2 linked regions of the Alkaliphilus metalliredigens QYMF genome follow. The protein of the gene in region 1 interacts with the protein of each later gene in a pairwise test. Links are inferred from orthologs where the notes say so. Each region holds a gene or a part of one and is shown in the gene's direction. Other genes may lie near its edges.

Evidence for each region.
Region 2: the proteins of rho (region 1) and AMET_RS11405 interact in binary tests that used the Escherichia coli proteins (3 or more experiments, as listed by UniProt). The link is inferred for Alkaliphilus metalliredigens QYMF from one-to-one orthologs.

Annotation. Positions count from the first base shown.
Region 1 is NC_009633.1:360,368-363,584, forward strand. Bases 336-3,217 are described here. They hold rho (transcription termination factor Rho), read left to right. Parts: upstream 336-1,000; coding sequence 1,001-2,434; downstream 2,435-3,217. Other genes in these bases: glpX (class II fructose-bisphosphatase), read left to right, coding at 336-875; rpmE (50S ribosomal protein L31), read left to right, coding at 2,543-2,740; AMET_RS01670 (thymidine kinase), read left to right, coding at 2,838-3,217. Also shown: more of glpX, read left to right, coding at 1-335. UniProt on the Escherichia coli protein: Facilitates transcription termination by a mechanism that involves Rho binding to the nascent RNA, activation of Rho's RNA-dependent ATPase activity, and release of the mRNA from the DNA template.
Region 2 is NC_009633.1:2,373,795-2,377,061, forward strand. Bases 114-3,045 are described here. They hold AMET_RS11405 (YhbY family RNA-binding protein), read left to right. Parts: upstream 114-1,374; coding sequence 1,375-1,716; downstream 1,717-3,045. Other genes in these bases: obgE (GTPase ObgE), read left to right, coding at 114-1,318; nadD (nicotinate-nucleotide adenylyltransferase), read left to right, coding at 1,908-2,612; yqeK (bis(5'-nucleosyl)-tetraphosphatase (symmetrical) YqeK), read left to right, coding at 2,605-3,045. In the rest of the region: more of obgE, read left to right, coding at 35-113; more of yqeK, read left to right, coding at 3,046-3,180; AMET_RS24350 (LCP family protein), read left to right, coding at 3,226-3,267.

The DNA of each region.
Region 1 (3,217 bases):
CTGATCAAGCTGGTGTGGATGGTATGAGGAAAATGTTTGATACCATTAACATTGAAGGAACTGTTGTCATCGGTGAAGGGGAGATGGATGAGGCTCCCATGCTCTATATCGGGGAAGTCGTCGGGGAGAGGGGACACAATGCACCTCAGGTTGACATTGCGGTGGATCCTGTAGAAGGAACCACAGCTGTAGCAAAGGGACTTCCTAATGCCATAGCGGTAGTAGCCATGGCCCCTAAGGGATGTTTGCTTCATGCACCGGATATGTATATGGACAAGATTGCTGTTGGACCGGCGGCTGCCGGAAAGATTCATATTGATTGGCCAGTTCATAAAAACCTAAAGGCAACGGCAGAGGCACTGAACAAAAGCATATCAGATTTAACCGTAACAATATTAGATAGACCGCGGCATGCAGACATTATTCAGCAATGTCGAGATGCTGGGGCTAGAATTAAGCTCTTTAGTGACGGAGATGTGGCCACGGCCATCGCCACTTGCTTTGACGATACGGGAATCGATATTTTATTGGGTATAGGTGGGGCACCGGAGGGTGTGATCGCTGCAGCCGCATTAAAGTCCCTAGGAGGAGAATTCCAAGGGAAGCTCATCGAATTTGAAGAGGGCGAAGCTGAACGATGTATAAAAATGGGTGTATGTGTTAACAAAGTATACTATATGGATGATTTAGTAAAGGGAAATGAAGTGTATTTTGCAGCCACAGGTATTTCTGATGGAGATCTGTTAAAGGGAGTTGTTTATGGTGGGAATGGAATTGTTAAAACCCATTCAGTTGTCATGCGATCTGAAACTGGAACCATTCGGTTTATTGAAGCTATCCATAGGTTAAATCAAAAGCCCACATACTCTTACTAAGGACGCCTACTGATTTCTCATTGACGATTACATCCAAGAGTGATAAAATTAAGCATAAAAGAGAGGGACAAAGATAACTTTTGTCCCTCTTTCAGTAATTTACGTTAACCAAATGGAGGTGCACAGTGGATAAAACAGAATTAGCCACGAAGAAGCTTGAAGACCTGCGGCAAATTGCCAGGGCCTTGGGCATTAAAAACATAGGAAAATATAAAAAAAGTGAACTGATGGAACGGATCATTGGACAAGAACCCACTGAAGACAAAGGAACAACGATAGAAGAAATAGAACAGCCCATAGAGCCTAGTCAAGCAACCCAAGAGCCAGAGAAAACAAGTAAACCGGGAGTTCAAGAAATACCACCAGAAAAAAAGGATAGTCTCGTGGTTCAACAGGCAAAGGAACAAGGGTTGCCCTCACATCTGACAGATGAAATTTCCGAGGATGAATCAGTGAATATAGCACAAGGTATTTTAGAAATACATAGTGATGGATATGGTTTTCTAAGAAGGTATAACTATCTATCCAGTGATGGAGACATTTATATTTCCCCTTCTCAAATTAGACGGTTTAATATGAGAACTGGAGATAAAATCACAGGTATTACAAGACCCCCTAAAAGTGGCGAAAAGTTTAAAGCTCTTCTATATGTGAAGCAAATCAATGACTTGAATCCAGAAACAGCCACCCGTAGACCAAACTTTGAAGATCTGACTCCTATATACCCCAATAAACGAATTAATTTAGAACTGAATACAAAGGAATTATCTACCCGATTAATTGACCTGATTGCACCGATTGGAAAAGGTCAAAGGGGAATGATTGCAGCACCACCAAAGGCAGGAAAAACCATTTTACTGCAGCAGGTGGCCAATAGTGTTGCCCTTAATTATCCTGAGACAGAAATAATTGTTTTACTGATAGATGAACGACCAGAGGAAGTAACGGATATGCAACGGTCAATCAAAGGCGAAGTGGTGTACTCAACATTTGATGAGCTTCCTAGTCATCATGTCAAGGTGGCGGAAATGGTACTGAGCCGTGCCCAAAGACTTGTGGAGCATGGGAAGGACGTTGTTATTTTATTAGATAGTATTACAAGGCTGGCCAGGGCTTACAACCTGACGATTCCTACCACAGGAAGAACTCTATCTGGAGGATTAGACCCAGGGGCACTACACAAACCCAAGCGTTTCTTTGGTGCCGCACGGAATCTTGAAGAGGGGGGGAGCTTAACCATTATTGCCACGGCCTTGATTGAAACAGGCAGTCGAATGGATGAAGTTATTTTTGAAGAATTTAAGGGAACGGGAAATATGGAGCTCCATTTAGACCGAAAGCTTTCAGAAAAACGTATCTTCCCTGCGGTTGACATTAACAAATCTGGAACAAGGCGGGAAGAACTACTTTTGAGCCAGCGTGAGCTTGAAACCATCTGGAAAATCCGCCGAGCTATGGGTAATTCATCTCCTCAGGATGTCACTGAGAAGATTATTGCCTCCCTACTGGAAACCAAGAGCAATCACGAATTCGTAGAAATGTTAGCCAAGCGTTTATAGGCGAATTATGTCTTGCACCAGTAAAAGTTGTATGCTATACTGGAATAGTTAAATTCGACTTGTATGTTTAAAATTATATAAGCGTTTCAGAGGAAAGAGGTGAAGAGCATGAAGAAGGATATTCATCCAGCATATCAACAAATAGACGTACATTGTGTATGTGGAAACAAATTTAAAACAGGATCTACAAATAAAGAAATTAGAGTTGAGGTTTGTTCAGACTGCCATCCATTCTACACAGGTAAGCAAAAGAGTGTAGAAAAAGGTGGACGTGTAGAAAAATTCAAGAAAAAATTCGGTATGTAATTTGTCCCACATGGTGACGCAGATCAAGGTTGGAAAGATTTCTTTCTAACCTTGATTTTTTGCTCACACCGAAGGTAAAATGTAAGGAGATGAAGGCATGGTAGATATTATGGAATACTCAAAGGATGGGAGTATTGAGGTCATTGTAGGACCTATGTATGCTGGAAAGAGTGAAGAGTTGATCCGTAGAATCAATCGAGCTGAAATAGCAGAATTGAAGGTTTTGGCCTTCAAACCCTCAATAGATAATCGTTACTCCGCGCAACACATTACTTCTCATAATGGAAAACAATTGAAATGTATCCCAGTTAAGGACGCAAAGGAAGTAATGGAATACATAGAAAAACAAGATTTTGATATTTTGGCAATTGATGAGGTACAATTCCTAGGTGATGAAGTATTGAAGGTATGTCAAGATGTTGCCAATCGGGGAAAACGAGTCATTTGTTCTGGGCTAGATATGGATTTTAGGGGTGA
Region 2 (3,267 bases), 2.0 Mb from region 1 along the record:
TTGATATTAAGTCTAGCACATTAAGGGTGATATTATGTTTATTGATAAGGCAAAAATACATTTAAAGTCTGGTAAGGGAGGCGATGGAGCTGTTGCATTCCGAAAGGAAAAATATGTTCCAGCCGGTGGTCCCGCAGGTGGAGATGGAGGCAAAGGTGGAAACATTATCTTTGTTGTTGATGAAGGTATGCGTACATTAATGGATTTTAGGTATAAAATGCACTATTCAGCTGAGAATGGTGAGAATGGCAAAGGCAGAATGCAGTATGGTAAGGACGGTGAGGATCTAATCCTAAGGGTTCCTCCGGGTACAATTATTCGTGAAGAAAAAACCGGTCACCTTGTGGCAGATTTAACGCAACCAAAAGAAAGAAGGATCATTGCAAAAGGTGGTAAAGGTGGTAAAGGAAATGTACACTTTAAATCAGCTACGAGACAAGCGCCTCAATTTGCAATAGCTGGAGTGAAGGGTGAAGAGCTCACCGTAACACTAGAGCTGAAACTTATTGCAGATGTTGGACTTGTAGGGTTTCCTAATGTAGGTAAATCTACGCTTTTATCAGTGGTTACCAGTGCAAAACCTAAAATTGCAGATTATCATTTTACGACCCTTACACCTAATCTCGGGGTTGTGAGAACGAAACGTGGAGATAGCTTTGTTTTGGCAGATATACCAGGACTGATTGAAGGCGCCCATGAAGGAACGGGCTTAGGCCATGAGTTTTTACGTCATGTTGAACGGACAAAACTCCTAATCCATGTATTAGATGTAGCGGGAATAGAAGGACGAGATCCCCTAGAGGATTTCGAAAAAATAAATGAAGAGTTGAAATTGTACAATGAAAAGCTATCAACTCGACCACAAGTGGTTGCAGCCAATAAAACTGATGTCATGGGTGAAAATGAAAACCTTAAGAAGCTGACGGAAGCTTTAGCAGAAAAAGGGATAGAAGTTTTTCCTGTCTCAGCAGCAACAAAGCAAGGGCTAGATGAGCTATTAGATTATGTCTCCATCAAGCTCAAGGAATTAGAGGATACTGAAGTAGAGCTAGAAGAGGTCGAAGAGGAAAAATTATATGAACTCAAAGAGAAAGATACAAATCAATTCACAGTGAAAAAAGAGGATGATACCTATATTGTAGAAGGTGATTTCCTAGAGAGATTAATTATGTCTACTAACTTTGAGGATATGGATTCACTGACTTACTTCCAAAAAGTGTTGCGAAGAAAAGGTATTATTGATGAGTTAAAGAAGCTGGGAATCGAAGATGGAGAATTTGTAAAAATCTATGATGTGGAATTTGAATATTTTCACTAAAGTAAGCTTGTTTCAGCAAGCCGAAACATCAGGAAATCAGATGGGGAATTCACCTCATGAGATTAAAAAATGATAGAAGCGTAGAGAAGAGGAGTATTAAAATGTTAACGGGAAAACAACGGAGTTATCTTAGAAAACTAGCAAATGGAATTAGACCAGTTACGCAAATTGGTAAAGCAGGTATTACTGACAGTTTATTGGAACAGCTAGAATTAACCTTAGCGTCACGGGAATTAATTAAAGTAAGTATTTTAGAGACAAGCTTATTAGACACAAAAGAAACGGCAAATGAAGTATCAACAAAATTAAGAGCAGAATTTGTACAAGCCATTGGAAATAAATTTGTCATTTACCGTAAGGCCTATGAAAATCCTCAAATTGAATTACCAAAAAGCTAGTGCAATTGCACGGCTTTTTTCAAATAATAGGAAAGTTCTGCTTTCCTATTATTTGAAAAAGAGGGGTTGTAGGGGATGAAATCCCCTGCCCGCACTGAGGAAGGTGCTCAGGCTGCAAAACAGCCGTCGAAGGAAACCTAGGGTTTCCTAGCGAAAGCGTCGAAGACGCTTTTTTCAATAGACACAATATTATGGAGAATAGGGTGAAAGGTGGAAGGGATACTGTGGATTCTGCTATAGGGAGTATTAAAGAAGAGGGTATCACTAAAGTAGGAATTATGGGTGGAAGCTTTGATCCGATTCATATTGCACATTTGATCGTTGCAGAATCTGCATTAGAAGCCTTTGGTCTAGAAAAAATTATATTTATTCCAACGGGGAACCCTCCTCACAAGGATTCTAGTAAGATGAGTGATGCTAAAAATCGCTTAGAGATGACAAAACTTGCCACCCAGAGTAATAGTCGATTTAGGGTTTCAACAATTGAAGTATACCAGGGGAAGGTATCTTATACCATAGATACAATCGCAGCATTACAAAGTCATTGGGGTAAAGAGGTTTCCTGTTATTTTATTATTGGGATTGATGCCCTGATTGAAATTGAAAGCTGGAAGGCGTATGAAGAATTACTGAAATCAATCACCATGGTTGTTGCCACTCGGGCGGGACATGTAGGGAATTTTATAGACACAACCATTGCCTCTCTTAAAGAAAACCATCATGCGAACATATTACCTATGACGATCCCAGATATTGAGGTTTCTTCAACCGAAATTAGAAAAAGGGTTAAGGAGAATCACTCGATTAAATATTTGGTTCCTGAATCAGTTGAAAACTATATTAAGAAAAACAAATTATATAGGGTAAGCGATCAAGGGGGGGATACCTGTGAGTGAAATTGTTAAAAGGATTGATGAAGAGCTGAAAAAGGTATTGACTTATGAAAGATATATTCACACACAGGGAGTCGTAGATGCTGCGTTGTATTTAGCCCGAAAATATAATGAAGATTCTCAAGAGGCTGAAATAGCAGCTTTGATGCATGATTATGCTAAGGGCTTCAGCAAAATTGAAGCCCTTGGATTTATCCAAAAGCATAAAGTTGAAATAGATGAGGTACTATTAGAGGCACATCAATTGTTACATGGCAAGATAGCAGCTCATATCGCACGTAATGAGTTTCAAATTGATAACGAGAATATATTAAATGCCATTGAAAATCATACCACTGGTCGACTGAACATGAGCAAATTAGAAAAAATAATTTACTTAGCTGATTTTATAGAAATAGGGAGAACATATGCTGGTGTTGATGATTTAAGGATCGTTGCTGAAGAAGATTTGGATAAGGCTGTGCTACAGGCACTAAACAATACAATGAAGTATGTATTGAGTATCGAAAAATTATTGCATCCCAATACCTTATTAGCCCGGAATCAACTGCTGATTGGTTTAACAAGGTAGGAGAATTGGTTTGAGTTAGCAAAAATTTCGATAAAGAGGTGAAGTATGTCTATCGAAAAAAAAGGAAATAAAAAGAAGCTATCATTA